DNA from 2 places in the Peribacillus sp. P4_C12 genome. Region 1 is predicted to be linked to the other one. Evidence: riboswitches for the same ligand, from Rfam matches in the RefSeq annotation. Region 1 holds a riboswitch; the other holds the start of a gene.

Region 1 (6,378 bases):
TAGGACTTCCAACATCTTTAATGTTCGCAAAACACGGTGTAGATGTTGTTGGCGTGGATATCCATCCTGATGTTATTACTAAATTGAATAATGGAAAGCTCCATATTGAAGAACCTGGACTAGAAGAAGTGTTAAATGAAGCGCTTGATGCTAAAAGATTTCGTGCTACCTTGAATCCGGAGTCTGCGGATGTTTTCATCATTGCGGTCCCAACTCCAAACAATGAAGATCAACACCAATCCTGTGATCTAACCTATGTTATGCAAGCAACTTCAAGGATTCTTCCTTTTGTTCAGAAGGGAAATGTCATCATTATCGAATCGACGATTGCACCAAGGAGCATGGATGATCATATCAAGCCATTGATTGAGATGACAGGGCTAACGATCGGGCAAGACATCTTTCTCGTACATTGTCCGGAACGTGTCTTGCCAGGGAGAATACTAGAAGAATTGGTGCATAATAACCGAATCGTTGGCGGCATCACAGAAGCCTGCTCCCACAAAGGAAGTCTTGTCTATGAAACTTTCGTTAAAGGGGAAATCATTCGTACGGATGCGAAAACGGCTGAAATGTCCAAGCTGATGGAAAATACCTTCCGTGATGTGAATATTGCTCTTGCGAATGAGTTGGCTAAAGTTTGCTTCGAATTGGATATCAATGTATTGGATGTCATATCAATGGCAAATAAGCATCCACGTGTAAATATTCATCAACCAGGACCAGGGGTAGGTGGACATTGTCTCGCGGTCGATCCTTATTTCATTGTCGCTAAAGCTCCTGAGACAGCTAGAATCATCAAATTAGCCCGCGACACGAACGTTTCGATGCCGTATTATATCGTCAATTGTGTCAGGATGTTACTTGAGGGGATCCGTAAACCAAAGGTAGCGGTTTTTGGACTTGCCTACAAAGGAAATGTAGATGATATCCGTGAAAGCCCAGCCATTGATGTTGTAAATATCCTAATGAGCATGGATCAGGTGGAAGTATCCTTGCATGACCCACATGTCCAATCTGGGAAAATGCCAGTCGTTTCTGTCGAAGACGCTGTAAAAGATGCCGACCTGATTCTTGTCTTAACCGATCATAATGAATTTAAAGAAATGGATTATGATAAACTATCGAACAAGATGGCTCATAAAATGATTTTGGATACTCGGAATTGCATTGATGCTAATAAACATAACATCCAAATTGCCAACTTAGGCAATGTATTCGAATATAAAACAGAACATTTGAAAGAAGTAAGGAAAAAAATGATTATCTAATAAACAACTGATTCTGCAAGGCCGGATATGATAGGGATATAAAGGGTGTTGACTCAGTCAGCACCCTTTATAGTTGTGCAACATGTTAAAAAAATCATTTGAAATAATAATAGGGATCGGATAATTATTATATGTTCTGTAAATATGAATTCCTATGGGACATGGGAAGAGCAGAATTGGTTGGCCTGGCCCCACCTACTCGCTATTTATAGGTGGCGGACCAAGAGGGAGTGGAATCATACGTATGAAAAAAGTATGATGAACTTTCTAGTTTATTATATTGGCAAACAGGATGTAGAGGATTTGGCTCAGGAGACCTTTGTCTGGGCTTTTGTGAAACAAAGGGGAAGACACCATCTGGAACATAGGAGACAGCCTCTTGGCTGTTTTTAATTCAAAAATACTGGCGCTTCAGGTTAATGTGGCTTTTACAGGAGTGAGATCGTGATGGTCGATTTATCGTTTAGATTAGTCAGTTTATAAAGAAAGGACCAAGCAAGTTTCGCTTGGTCCTTTTGTTTTCTATTAATTAAGATTAAGCAGTCGGTCCGCCAAGTTCTTCAATTTCACTTGGAACGTTTCCGAATTTTTTAAAGTTTGCACGGAATTGAGCAGCAAGAGCTGTTGCTGTTTGTTTATATGCAGCAGGATCTGCCCAAGTCTTGATTGGTTGAAGCACTTCGTCAGGAACACCAGGAACATGAAGTGGAATATCCAAACCGAAGATATCGTCTTTGATTGTCTCGATGTTTGCTAATTCGCCTTCAAGTGCTGCTTGTACCATCGCACGAGTGTAAGCAAGTTTCATACGGCTACCAGTTCCGTATGCACCGCCAGTCCATCCAGTGTTGACAAGGTATACTTTTGCACCATGCTCGTCAATTTTATCTCCAAGCATTTCAGCATAGCGTGTAGCAGGAAGGGGCAAGAATGGTGAACCGAAGCATGTTGAGAATGTAGCTTCTGGTGAAGTTACTCCTCTTTCAGTACCAGCCAATTTACTTGTGTACCCACTTAAGAAATGGAACATTGCTTGTTCTTTAGAAAGTTTGCTGATTGGAGGCAGTACGCCTGAAGCATCAGCAGTTAAGAAAATGATTGTATTTGGGTGTCCTGCGATACTTGGGTTCACGATGTTATCAATCGCTTGCATTTGGTATGCAGCACGAGTGTTTTCTGTTAATGAACTATCATCGTAGTTTGCTTCACGTGTTTCCGGGTCAACAACTACGTTTTCCAATACGGCACCGAAACGGATGGCATCGAAAATTTGCGGTTCTTTTTCACGTGAAAGGTTAATGGTTTTTGCATAGCAGCCGCCTTCGATGTTGAATACACCGTTAGAAGACCAGCCGTGCTCGTCATCACCAATCAGTTTGCGATTAGTGTCTGCAGATAAAGTTGTTTTACCAGTACCAGACAGTCCGAAGAATAAAGCGACATCTCCTTCACGTCCTACGTTAGCAGAGCAATGCATTGGAAGAATTCCAGCTTCTGGAAGTAGGTAGTTCATGATTGAGAAGATCGATTTTTTCATTTCACCTGCATATTCCGTTCCACCGATTAAGATAGTACGGCGTTCAAATGACACGATGATGAATGTTTCGGATTGAGTTCCGTCCACTTCTGGATCTGCTTTGAAATTAGGTGCAGAAAGAATCGTGAATTCTGATTCGTGACCTCTTAGTTCTTCTTCATTTGGACGGATGAACAAAGTGTGAGCGAAAAGATTATGCCAAGCATATTCATTTACAACTTGGATGGGAAGGCGTGAGGTTTCGTCTGCGCCAGCGAAACCTTTGAAAACAAAGATCTCTTCTTTTGCTTTTAGGTAGTCAACTACTTTATTATATAGTTTATTGAATACTTCTTCAGAGATTGGTTGGTTTACGGAACCCCAATCTACTTTGTCTTTCACAGAAGCTTCGTCTACGATATATTTATCTTTAGGTGAACGGCCAGTATATTTGCCTGTTTCAGCTTTTACTGCGCCAGTTGATGTCAAAACGCCTTCGTTTCTGCTTAATACTTTTTCAACCAATTGGGGAACTGAAAGTTGAGTTTGCACATTATTTCCTGACAATAATTGGTGTAACTCATTAGAAACATCTACAGAATTCATATATGAGGTACCTTCCTTTGTTTTAAGTTTTTATATTACAATTAGTATAACACATTCACTTAAATAGTCTATACTATTTATTTTTTTTTGTGATTATTTTTTATATGGTTTCCTTAATCATTTTTTAAAATGCGTTATGAACCGAGTTCGGGTTCCTGCATATACTTGAATGAGGAATCTGAACTGGGTGGTGTAATTAGGAAGAAAGCCCATTATCAAGATTAGAATTTTGATCGAATGGGTCTCGTTTCAGGAATATAAAAAAGGTTTGATTCTTTTATTTAATAGGAAGAAATTAAGAAAAGAACAACTTACTATTACATCAAAAGGCAAAATCCTAAAAAGTTTTATGCGGTTCGAATTCCGCTTTTTCATGTTCTTTTATCTATGGTAATTTTCTACATTTTCGTTGGTTTTCTACATCGAAAATCCAATAATGACAGAGCATTAGCACATTTTTTTTCGTGAAAGCTGTGATGGGGAAAAATGTTCTTTTTCGAAAAGCATTGACAGATTCCGACCAAATACGATAATATCTTAAATTGTACGGATTCTCTTATCCCGAGTTGGTGGAGGGACAGGCCCTTTGAAACCCAGCAACCTGCCATATTGAACTTGACTCCAAGATCAATCGCCGAAAATAAAGCGATAGTTCTTCAAGGAATAGTGGTGATGGTGCTAACCTGAGCAAGGTAAAAAACCCTTGAACGATAAGAGTGAAAGGATAGATGACAGAATTTTAAACCTTTCCTCATTTGCCAGGGAAGGTTTTTGTGTTTTTTAGTAATTCTGTGTCTATAGTTGAAGCTAATAAGGGAAAACGAGTTCCGTAAAAAATCAGGCTTTTGCCTACAACATACTAACTTCCAAGGAGGAAATATGATGTCAAAGAAACGTCTATTTACTTCTGAATCTGTTACAGAGGGCCATCCGGACAAGATTTGTGATCAGATTTCAGATTCCATTTTAGATGCTATCCTTGCTAAGGATGCAAATGCACGTGTTGCGTGTGAAACAAGTGTAACAACAGGTCTTGTACTTGTTGCTGGTGAAATTACAACGTCCGCTTATGTGGATATTCCACGTATCGTTCGTGATACGATTGCAGGAATTGGTTACACACGTGCGAAATACGGTTTCGATGCTGAAACTTGTGCCGTATTGAGTTCTATTGATGAGCAATCTGCTGATATCGCAGCTGGCGTAGACAAAGCGTTGGAAGCTCGTGAAGGAACTATGTCAGATGAAGAAATCGATGCAATCGGTGCAGGGGACCAAGGGCTTATGTTCGGTTTTGCCTGCAATGAAACAGAAGAGCTTATGCCACTTCCGATTTCATTAGCTCATAAACTTTCATTCCGCTTGTCTCAAGTTCGTAAAGATGAAACGCTTGCTTACTTACGTCCTGATGGTAAAACACAGGTAACGGTGGAGTATGATGAAAATAATCAACCTGTAAGAGTTGACACAATTGTTATTTCAACACAACATGATCCAGAAGTAACTCTTGAGCAAATTCAAGCTGACTTAAAAGAACATGTGATTAAAGCAGTTGTACCAGCTGAATTAATCGATGCTGGGACTAAGTACTTCATTAACCCAACTGGTCGTTTTGTAATTGGCGGACCTCAAGGGGATGCTGGTCTTACTGGACGTAAAATCATCGTTGATACGTACGGCGGCTACGCTCGTCACGGTGGCGGTGCATTCTCCGGTAAAGATGCAACAAAAGTTGACCGTTCTGCGGCATACGCTGCTCGTTACGTTGCGAAAAACATCGTAGCTGCTGGCCTTGCTGACAAAGCGGAAGTACAATTGGCATACGCAATTGGTGTGGCAGAGCCTGTATCAATCTCGATTGATACATTCGGAACAGGAACAGTAAGCGAAGAAGTACTAGTTGATCTAGTACGCGCTAACTTTGACCTGCGTCCAGCTGGTATCATCAAAATGCTTGATCTTCGTCGCCCAATCTACAAACAAACAGCTGCTTACGGACACTTTGGCCGTACAGATGTTGATCTTCCTTGGGAACGCACAGATAAAGCTGAAATTTTAAAAGCACAAGCGTAATCAAATAAAAGTAAAAGGTGCCTCGCAACTAGCGAGGCACCTTTTTCAATTGTGAAATGGAATAAATTTGTCGACTGAGGGAATAATTCAAGAAATCCTATTTAAACCAGCCATTTAGGTTTTTACTCGTGAATTATGTAGTTTTACTCGTGAGTTTTAGTTTTTTACTCGTGAATTATGCAAGTTTACTCGTGAGTTTACATGAATTATTTAATGCGTTCTGCATGTTTATAGTATTGTCCTTTTTCAGCATATTCTCGGACGATACGTTCCATATCCTTGCGATCTTCATCGTTAATTTCGCGTACGACTTTAGCTGGACGGCCGAATGCCAATGTGTTTGGTGGTATGATTTTACCTTGGGGGACAAGACTTCCAGCACCGATAAAAGCTCCTTCCCCGATTTCTGCTGCATCAAGTACAATCGACCCCATGCCGATTAGAGCTCCTTTACGAACTTTACAGCTATGTAAAATAACCTGATGGCCTATGGTTACTTCGTCTTCGATAATTAATGGATTATTTGGACTTTGGTGAAGAACGCTGTTATCTTGTACACTTACTTTATTACCGATTATAGTAGGGGCAACGTCGCCACGTATAACGGTATTAAACCAGATTGACGTTTCGTCGCCGATTTTCACATCACCTGTCACGACTGCATTTTCAGCAATATAAGCGCTTTCAGAGATTTCAGGTTCTTTACCTTTAAATGGATAAATAATCATTTTTAATCATTTCCTTTCCGAAGTAGATGTTTTTATGTATTATTTTAATATACCGTATGTAAATAGACTTGGCTATTTATAATAAAAATGTAGAACTTGTTAGACTTCCTTTTTGTCGAAAATCATGAATATGGTTATAATTTATATATATTATTTTTCAACTATCATTGATCGTATACAACAA
Region 2 (10,689 bases), on a different contig from region 1:
GGAAGAAGTACCTTCCAAATGATCGTGCTCGTTTTCGCTCCCATTGATTTAGCCGCTTCAATTACACCTTTATCGATTTCACGGAGGCCGATTTCAACCATACGTGCATAAAATGGTGCCGCCCCGATAATAAGGGCTGGTAATGCTGCATTCTCACCGATCATAGAACCGACAAGCAATTTTGTGAAAGGTATGAGTAACACAATTAAAATAAGGAATGGAATAGAACGGAAAATATTAACGATAGCACTCATGATCGAGTTAATTACCCGATTTTCCCACATATTACCTTTCCCTGTTAAAAACAGGACTAACCCTAATAGTATGCCTATAAAAAAGGTTGCTAGTACTGAGATACTAGTCATATAAAGTGTTTCTTTTGTTGCTTCAATAATGTCTTCCCAATATACATTCGGTAATAATTCTTCAAGCATGAGTCATCACCTCCACGCCTACATGCTGTGCTTTAATGAATTCGATTGCGCGGAGCATTTCATCCTCATTGCCATCAAGGTGGATAAATAACGTTCCATATGAACCACTTCTAGTTTGAGATATTTTTCCTTGAACGATATTGACATCCAACTCAAAGTTACGTACCAGCTTAGTAATTAACGGACTCTCTGCATGATCTCCTACGAACGTCAATTGAATTACTTTTCCTGCCGGATAGCGTTCCAGCAAGTGTTCCATTGTTTCTTTTGTTTCTTCAGGCTCTGTTACCTGTTGAACGAAACGCTTCGTCATTTGTTCTTTCGGATTCTTGAAGACTTCCAGGACAGGTCCTTGTTCAACTACTTGACCATTTTCCATTACTGCCACGCGGTGACAAATTTTACGGATGACGTGCATTTCATGTGTAATCAAAACAATCGTTAGACCAAGACGCTTATTGATGTCGACAAGCAATTCAAGTATTGAATCGGTTGTCTGCGGGTCTAAAGCAGACGTCGCTTCATCGCACAGTAGCACTTTAGGATTGTTAGCCAGAGCCCTAGCAATACCGACCCTTTGTTTTTGCCCTCCGCTTAATTGCGAAGGATATGCCTTTTCTCTTCCTTCAAGCCCAACTAACTTAATTAATTCATTCACACGCTTGATACGTTCGTTTTTCGAAACCCCTGCAATTTCTAGAGGAAACGATATATTCTCCTGAACGGTTCTAGACCATAATAAATTAAAATGTTGAAAGATCATGCTGATTTCTTGTCGAGCTTTACGTAGTTTAGCACCTTTGATTTTGGAAATTTCTTTATCAGCCACCACAACGGATCCTTCTGTTGGTGTTTCCAATCCATTAAGCATCCTGATCAAAGTACTTTTCCCTGCTCCGCTGTAGCCAATAATACCGAAAATCTCGCCTTTATTTATTTCAACATTAACATTATTTACAGCCTTAATCGTGTCGCTGCTTCCTTTTCCTGTTCGGAATAGCTTACTAACTTTTGTCAATGTAATCATTAATACTCACCTCTTTTATCCAATAAAACCTATGAACTTAGTTGATTTATCTTCATTATCAGCCTGTAAATATGATTTAAAACCGTTTTTCAATATTGCTATACATGTAAAGGTTTTCCCAAACTAAATAGAAAAAACCTTTCTGCATGAGCAGAAAGGCAGGTGAAAAAGCAGGCCTTTCTCTCATCTTCCAAAGCGATTAAACTTTGTGTGAATTGGCACCTTTCCAAGGAAATTTTCCTTGTCGGTTGCCGGGTTTCATCGGGCACATCCCTCCACCTCTCTTGATAAGAGCTAATATATAGAATATTTGTACATCATTAAGTTCTTTAGTATGGAGAAATTTTATCATAGATAAAAAAGGAGCGCAATGTATAATATTTCTAGGAAAGAATGAACAGGTCTTTTTTATTAAACAGTTTTAGAAGTTAAGGAGACAATATTCGTCGCTTTTTCAATTGCCTGCTCTAAATCTTCTATTAAATCCTCTACGTTTTCAATACCAATCGATATGCGCACTTGATCAGCACTTACACCCGCTTTTGCTAAACCTACATCATTTAATTGTTGATGGGTCGTACTAGCAGGGTGGATAATTAAACTTTTAGCATCCCCTACGTTGGCTACATGCGACCATAATTCTACCGAATTGATAAGTTTTGCTCCAGCATCGCGTCCACCTTGAATTCCAAAAGTCACAACAGCTCCTGCTCCCTTAGGCAAATATTTATCCGCCAGCGCTTTATCAGGGTGACTTCCATTACTAGGGTGCGAAACCCAGTTCACAGCAGGATGATTTTCCAAATATTGAATAACAGACTTAGTATTTGAAAGATGCTCTTTCATTCTCACATGCAACGTTTCTAGCCCCAGCGTAAACTGGAACGCGCTTTGAGCACTTAACGTCGGCCCTAAATCACGAAGTAATTGCACACGCGCTTTTGTGATAAAGGCAGCAGGACCGACTGCTTCAGAGTATACAATCCCATCGTAGCTTGGATCCGGTTCCGTAAAGCCAGGGTAGTTTGGTGAGTTCCAGTCAAATTTGCCCCCATCCACGATGATGCCTCCTAAGGTGGTTCCATTTCCCAAGAGCCATTTTGTAGCAGAGTGGATGACAATGTCCGCTCCAAAATCAATTGGCCGGCAAAGGTACGGGGTAGCAAAGGTATTATCGATAATGAGTGGTATACCCGCATTGTGAGCGATGTCCGCTACAGCTTCAATATCAAGAATCCTTAGACTTGGATTTCCAATTGTTTCCGCAAATATAGCCTTCGTTCTAGGAGTGATGGCTTTTTTGAAATTTTCAGGGTCATCAGGAGAGACGAACTTCACTTTTATCCCATATTTAGGAAGAGTATTTTCAAAAAGATTATACGTACCGCCATATAATGTAGAGGCGGACACTATTTCATCTCCTGCACCAGCAATATTTAGGATTGACAGTGTAATGGCAGCCATCCCACTTGCTGTTGCCAGTCCGCCGATACCACCTTCCAACAAGGCCATTCTTTCTTCGAAAACACTGACCGTAGGATTATGAAGTCGTGTATAAATATAGCCATTTTCCTTTAAGCCAAATAAATTTGCTGCATGGTCAGTATCTTTGAACAAGTATGCATTGCTCTGATAAATAGGCACTGCACGTGCACCCGTTTCATCTACTTGCAGACCCCCGTGAACACTCAATGTTTCGAAACGCAACTTTTTCTCTGCCATAAGATTTCTCCCCTTTTTCTATGGATTTAGTTGGAATTAAGAATCAGGCCTTCCTCTTTTAACAAGCAAAAAAACCACTTCATAAGAAGAGGCTTATATACTCTCCTCATCTTCCAGAGCTAATACTCTGTTGGAATTAGCACCGTATATAAATTTATACCGGTTGCCGGGCTTCGTCGGGCCAGTCCCTCCGCCACTCTTGATAAGAACTATTAAATTTAGCAGTTACTTTCTTAATTCAAAATATAGCACTTTAGAATTATCCAGTCAATCAATTATTTGAATATTCTTATTTCAATTCCCCATCAACTATATCGTTTATTCACTACTTTTCTACAGCTAAAAAGCCAACCCATATTGGATTGGCTTTTTAGCTTATTTCCTTAAGCACTCCGTACAAATAAGGAACAGACTGAAAGGCATATATTTTTTTCCGCAGCTGCCCTTCTTTAAATAGTAATAAACAAGGTACACTCTCAATTTCATATGATTCGGCGATTGTTTGGACATAGTTCATATTCATCTTTCCTGCCTTCAAGTCTGGAAAAAGCTCCAATGATATCGAGAGCATCCTAGAAGCCACCTGACAGGTCCCACACAAAGGTGTATATAAATATAAGCAAAAGGTTTCCCCTTCTTCAACAGCAAGCCTACAATCTTCTTCTTTCATTTCTTGCATCAATTAGTCGTTCACCCTTTGACTTAAAAATTTCATTTTCACATTCATATTGGCAGATAGGAGCACTGTAGCGATATGATGTTCGGGGGCACTTTCCACTTCTTTGTACATTTTATTGATATACAAGTGGCTTGCTTCCGGCATTTCCCTTCGGAATTGCTTCCGTAGCTTTTCTCCTGAATCATCTGCGTCAAAAAGGAGATAAACATCACGGTCCATCATTTCATCTACTAACTCATCCAGCTTAGTTAATGAAATGGTCCCATTTGTACATCTTATTTCCACATCTTCATTCAAAACGGAGGCAACTTTTCTTCTATCGGAACTGCCTTCTACAATGATAACTTTATCAAATTCGCCCCACTCCATGTCATCACTCCATCTCACGAATTGTGTGCACCCTGCCTTTTTATAAACTGAAAAAGAGAGCAGGCCTATTTAGACCCTCTCTCCCTCATTTTAACCGTTTATCAGGCTATCATATTCTTCAGCGCTCATCAGGTTTTCAACGTCACTGATATTTGATGGTTCAATCACGATCATCCATGCTTTTTCAAAAGGAGATTCATTTACGAATTCAGGATTGTCATTCAACTCTTCATTTACTTCAACAACTTTACCACTGATAGGAGCATACAGCTCAGATACAGTTTTAACAGATTCAACACTGCCAAATGGCTCGTCCGCTTTCAGTTCAGCGCCAATCTCTGGAAGCTCAACAAAAACGATGTCCCCAAGTTCGGACTGAGCAAATGCTGTAATTCCGATGCGTACTGTTCCATCTTCTGTTTTGACCCATTCATGTTCCTTTGTGTAACGAAGTTCTTTTGGTGTTGTCATCATTAATTCCCTCCATAGTACATCTTATTTTATCTATTACATTATAAGGTAGATTTATTTTAAAAGTAAGGAATTAACCAAATATTTCGTATAATTTTAGTTCCAAGTCTGTTCGAATTGCTCTTCTTTGAAACCAACTGTCACTTTTGTGCCGTCCGTAACAATCGGCCTTTTAAGAAGCATACCATCAGTAGACAATATATCTAGCATTTCTGCTTCAGAAGCATCTTTCAGCTTGTCCTTTAAACCCAGCTCCCGGTATTTTTGCCCGCTAGTATTAAAAAACTTCTTCAGCTCTAATCCGCTGGTATTATATAGTTGTTCGATTTCTGTTCGAGATGGCGGATTTTCTACTATATGAATCGCTTCATATTGCAGTTCATGACTATCCAGCCACTTCTTCGCATTACGGCATGTGCCGCATTTTGGGTACCAATATAATGTTAAGCCCATTGTTTCACCACCTATCAATAGAATACCCGTTTTTTCTGTGCAATACAACGAATTCTCCTTGTCTTTCCATCGTGAAAATTTCACAAGTAATAAAGGGAATACCCGATTACGGGAATTCCCTTTAAAGGTTGAACTTTGATTATAGTGCGTATTTTTCAGTTTCGATTACCTTAATAGAAGCTTCTCGTTTTTTCGCAATGACATTGATTGGGTTGTGTCTAGTCAACTTGCGAAGAGAAGAAAGCATAATGCGAAGAGTATCGCCTGTTTCAACGGCAATTAACGTTTCTTTTGCATGCTGTTCTATTTCATTGAACGCTTCTTGAACGAAAATTTCAGTGTACAGTACTTTTTGTTTATTCTTTTCTAAGCCTGTAGTCGCAATTGCTTTTTCTGTACGTAAAACCACAGATTCAGCAGCGTATGCAAGGGATGCGATATCAGCAATGTTAGATAAGATTTCTTGTTCTTGATCAAGTTTCTTGCCGTATTTCTGTGCTGCAAGACCTGCTGCCAAAATACCGATTTTCTTAGCATTTCTAACCAGCATTTTTTCTTGTGCCAATGGCTCATCGCTAGGCTCTTCAGGCATCATCATCATTAATTCCTCTTGCAGTCCTTGCGCTTTTTGTAGAAGAGGAAGTTCTCCTTTAAGTGCTTTTTTCAGGAATGTTCCCGGAACAAGCAAACGGTTGATTTCATTTGTGCCTTCGAAAATCCGGTTAATACGAGAGTCACGGTACGCTTTTTCAATTTCATATTCCTGCATGAAACCATAACCACCATGAAGCTGTACGCCTTCATCTGTTACGTAATCCAATACTTCAGAAGCGAAGAATTTATTCAAAGAACACTCAATTGCATATTCAGCGATCGCTGCTGCCATTGATTTTCCATCTTTCACTTGCTCATCAGTCAGCTTGCTTTGTCTTTGATCATAAAGACCGACGGTACGGTATACAGAGCTTTCTGCTGCATAAATTTTAGAAGCCATCGTTGCAAGCTTTTCTTTCGTCAAGTTAAAGTCAGAAATTTTCGTTTTGAACTGCTGACGTTGATTTGTATAAGCAGCAGTAATTTCAAGAGCGCGTTTAGAACCGCCGACTGCGCCAACACCCAATTTATATCGGCCAATATTCAAGATATTAAAAGCAATAACATGCCCTTTTCCAGCTACGCCAAGAAGGTTTTCAACTGGAACATGTACGTCTTCCAGGATTAAAGTACGTGTAGATGAGCTTTTTATACCCATTTTCTTTTCTTCAGCGCCCGTAGATACACCTTGATATTCACGCTCTACAATAAAGGCAGAGAATTGTTCGCCGTCGATTTTAGCATATACACAGAACACATCCGCAAAACCTGCATTGGTAATCCATTGTTTTTCACCGTTTAAAACGTAGTGAGTACCTTCTGCATTTAATTTTGCTGTCGTTTTTGCACCCAATGCATCAGATCCTGAGCTAGGTTCAGTTAAAGCATAAGCAGCAATTTTTTCGCCCGTTGCTAGTAATGGAAGGTATTTTTTCTTTTGTTCTTCATTTCCAAATAATACGATTGGCAAAGATCCAATCCCTACGTGTGCACCGTGAGTGATTCCGAACCCACCTGCAAGTGCCATTTTTTCTGTAATTATTGCTGAGCTAATTTTATCAAGACCAAGCCCGTTGTATTCTTCAGGAACGTCAGCACCAAGTAAACCGATATCCCCTGCATGCTTCAGTAATTTTACAGAACGGTCGAATTCATGATTCTCTAAATGCTCAACTTGCGGAAGAACTTCATTCACTACGAAATCTTCAGAAGTTTTGGCAATCATTTTATGCTCATCAGAATAATCTTCTGGTGTAAACACTTGATTATACGTAATATCTTCTACTAAAAAGGCGCCGCCTTTTATGAGGTTATCTGTTGTTTGATTGGACATGTTATTTCCTCCTAAATGATTAATTATCTTAAGCCCGCCGGAATTGTTGATAAACTTTCGAACGAGATGGAATTACGCTAATAATTCAAATACTCCAGCAGCACCCATTCCGCCACCGATACACATTGTAACGACTCCGAATTGTTGGTTTCTGCGCTTCATTTCATGAAGTAGGCTTAATGTTAATTTAGTACCGGAACATCCTAGTGGATGGCCTAGGGCAATAGCTCCACCATTGACATTGACAATCTCTTCATTCAAACCCAGCTCACGAATGATTTGAATGGATTGAGAAGCAAAGGCTTCATTCAATTCAAATAAACCAATATCAGAAAGCTCAAGACCTGCTAGTTTCAAAGCTTTTGGAATCGCAGCGATCGGACCAATCCCCATAATTTCCGGTGGTACCCCTGCTACGGCAAAGGAACGGAACTTACCAAGTGGCTTCAGCCCTATTGAAGAAGCTTTTTCTCCATCCATGACCATAACCGCAGCAGCTCCATCACTCGTTTGTGATGAATTTCCTGCTGTAACGGATCCTGTCACAGAGAATGCTGGTCTTAATTTCTTAAGCACTTCAAATGTTGTGCCTTCACGAACGCCTTCATCTTGTGCAAACTGGAATGACTTTTCCTGTAATTTAAGATCCGGACCTACTGAGCGAATGGTTACATCAACCGGAACAATTTCATCTGAAAACTTTCCATCAGCAATGGCTTTTGCAGCCCTTTGATGACTGCGCACAGCAAATGCATCCTGTTCTTCACGCGAAATACCGTATTTTTTTGCAACGGCTTCAGCTGTGTGACCCATTCCCATATAGTATTCTGGAGCTGTTTCCGCAAGTTGTGCGTTCGGACGGGTTACATGTCCCATCATTGGCAAAAGACTCATGGACTCTGCTCCACCTGCAATGACCGTATCACTTTGGCCGAGCATGATTCTTTCCGCTCCATAAGCAATACTTTGTAACCCGCTTGAACAGTAACGATTAATTGTTATAGCTGGTACTGTGTAAGACAATCCTGCTAACGCACCAATATTTCTCGCCATATTCAGCCCTTGCTCCGCCTCAGGCATTGCGCAACCGATAATTAAATCATCAATTGAACCTTCATAATTTCCAGCACGCTTTAACGTTTCTTTTACAACAAGAGCCCCTAAATCATCTGGTCGAACTTTAGCAAGAGAACCTTTTTTTGCTCTTCCTACCGGAGTCCTTGCTCCAGCTACTATTACTGCTTCTTTCATGAGGATCCCCCTTACTTCATTTTTAAGCTATCAATCTATTAACCTTCATTTGCAATCTGACCGTATTTTTACTTATCCATTAGTTTCGAAGTGGTTTCCCTTTAACAAGCATATGCTGCATTCTTTGCTGAGATTTCGGAGTAGAAATTAATTTTAGGAAAGCTTGTTTCTCTAGGTTCAAGATATACTGCTCATCTACTTCTGTACCGTATGGAAGTTTTCCTCCGGCCAGGACATATGCAAGCTCTTTAGCTATGACAAGGTCATGATCAGATAGGAAGCCGGAAAGGCGCATGGATTCTGCCCCTAAAAGAAGTGTGGCATAACCTGTTTCACCGACCACAGGAATTTTTGTACGAACTGGAGCTGTATACCCTTGGTTATACATGGAGATGACTGCCTGCTTCGCATCATATAATTGATGATCTGCGTTCACACTTATTCCATCAGAAGAATTAAGGAAGTTATTCCCGCGTGCTTCTTCAGCAGAAGTTGAAACTTTTGCCATCGCGACTGTTTCAAATACTTGATTAGCCACTTTCTGCAAATCAAAGGCGACGCCCTTTGGCATATTCTTCAGCGTTTTTACATAAAGTTCTTTTGTTCCGCCACCGCCTGGAATCAATCCAACACCAGCTTCTACAAGACCCATATATGTTTCTGTCGTTGCTTGGATACGTGCAGCAGGAAGAGATACTTCCGCACCGCCGCCAAGTGTCATATTAAATGGCGCTACAACAACAGGTACAGCACTGTACTTAATCTTAAGCATTGCCTTTTGGAATTGGCTGATAACCATATCCAATTCCAACATATTGTCATCTTGTGCTTCCATCAACATCATGGCAATATTAGCACCTACACAGAAGTTTTTGCCTTGGTTTCCGATCACCAGACCTTTAAAATTAGCTTCTGCTTCATCGACTGCGGCATTGATCATTTGCATGATATCAAGACCTATTGCATTATTTGGTGAAGTGAATTCAAGAAGAGCCACTCCATCACCAATATCAATCAGACTTGCACCGCTGTTTTTCTTGATTACACCTTTTTGCTTCTTGATTGCTTTAAGGTTAATCACCTTAGGGTTTTCAAGAAGCGCTTTATATTCTCCATTATCATAGTAGAAAACTATGCCATTTTCTTCTTTATAAAAAGAAGTGATACCTTTTGCCAGCATATCCTTCACCCATTGAGGAACAGTAACTCCTTCTTGTTCTAAACGTGCTACTGATTTTTCAACACCAATCGCATCCCACGTTTCGAAAGGTCCCATAGACCAGCCGAAGCCCCATTTCATTGCTTGATCGATTGCCACAATATCATCGGCAATATTCCCAAGCAGTTGTGCAGAATACACAAGAGCTGGATTTAACACATTCCAAAGTAATTCACCAGCACGGTCATCGCTATAAACAAGCGCTTTCATTTTGTTGGCTAGACCCTTGGCCTGTTTAGCCAATTCAATAGAAGGAGTTTTTAATTTTTTAAGGGCTTCATATTCAAGAGTTTCAGGATTCAGCTCAAAAATCTCCTTACCCTTTTTCACAAAAAATCCTTGTCCGGACTTGCTTCCAAGCCATCCGTTTTCAAGCATCCTATTCATGAAACCCGGTATTTGGAAAACTGCTTTTTCTTCCCCTTCCACTTGGTCATATACATTTTTAGCAACATGTGCAAAAGTATCCAATCCAACTACATCAAGCGTCCGGAATGTCGCGCTTGTCGCTCTTCCGATTAATGGACCAGTTACCGAGTCCACTTCACCAACGCTATATCCGCCTTTTTGCATTTCACGAAGGGTTACTAGCAAACCATAAGTACCGATGCGGTTTGCAATAAAGTTTGGTGTATCCTTTGCTTCGACAACACCTTTACCCAGTACATCTTCGCCGAATTGTTTCATGTACTCGAGCACTTCTGGAGATGTTTCTTTAGTGGGAATGATTTCTAACAATTTAAGATAGCGCGGCGGATTGAAAAAGTGTGTTCCCAAGAAGTGCTTTTGGAAATCCTCTGAGCGGCCCTCTGCCATAGCTTCAATTGAAATTCCAGATGTATTGGAAGAAATGATGCTTCCAGGTTTACGATGTTGATCAACCTGAGCAAATACACTTTGCTTCACTTCAAGTCTCTCAACGACTACTTCAATGACCCAATCGACGTCTTTTAAACGACTTATATCATCTTCCAGGTTCCCGGCTTCAATCAACGCAAGATTTCCTTTAGCTGAAAGCGGAGCTGGCTTTTGCTTTAAAAGTTTAGTAATCGCAGTTTGGCTGATGCGGTTACGTACTTGTTTATTTTCTAATGTAAGTCCTTTTTTCTTTTCATCCTCTGTAAGTTCACGAGGTAC

Evidence for each region. A riboswitch is a leader RNA that binds a small molecule or an ion and turns the genes downstream of it on or off. The one in region 1 is predicted to bind S-adenosylmethionine.
Region 2: linked by a shared signal. The riboswitch ahead of AC1DUW_RS13155 (methionine ABC transporter ATP-binding protein) and the one ahead of metK (methionine adenosyltransferase) in region 1 are both predicted to bind S-adenosylmethionine.

What each region holds. Positions count from the first base shown of each region.
Region 1 is NZ_JBFUIB010000007.1:20,493-26,870, reverse strand. Features, by position in the region: gene AC1DUW_RS03375 (nucleotide sugar dehydrogenase) at 1-1,271, shown strand, start outside; gene pckA (phosphoenolpyruvate carboxykinase (ATP)) at 1,807-3,393, opposite strand; SAM riboswitch class I at 3,947-4,110, shown strand; gene metK (methionine adenosyltransferase) at 4,273-5,466, shown strand; gene AC1DUW_RS03360 (gamma carbonic anhydrase) at 5,673-6,191, opposite strand.
Region 2 is NZ_JBFUIB010000083.1:137-10,825, reverse strand. Features, by position in the region: gene AC1DUW_RS13160 (methionine ABC transporter permease) at 1-434, opposite strand, end outside; gene AC1DUW_RS13155 (methionine ABC transporter ATP-binding protein) at 427-1,461, opposite strand; SAM riboswitch class I at 1,642-1,755, opposite strand; gene AC1DUW_RS13150 (O-acetylhomoserine aminocarboxypropyltransferase/cysteine synthase family protein) at 1,873-3,183, opposite strand; SAM riboswitch class I at 3,287-3,392, opposite strand; gene AC1DUW_RS13145 (thioredoxin family protein) at 3,554-3,862, opposite strand; gene AC1DUW_RS13140 (toprim domain-containing protein) at 3,866-4,231, opposite strand; gene gcvH (glycine cleavage system protein GcvH) at 4,322-4,702, opposite strand; gene AC1DUW_RS13130 (arsenate reductase family protein) at 4,799-5,155, opposite strand; gene AC1DUW_RS13125 (acyl-CoA dehydrogenase family protein) at 5,295-7,082, opposite strand; gene AC1DUW_RS13120 (acetyl-CoA C-acetyltransferase) at 7,155-8,333, opposite strand; gene AC1DUW_RS13115 (3-hydroxyacyl-CoA dehydrogenase/enoyl-CoA hydratase family protein) at 8,413-10,689, opposite strand, start outside.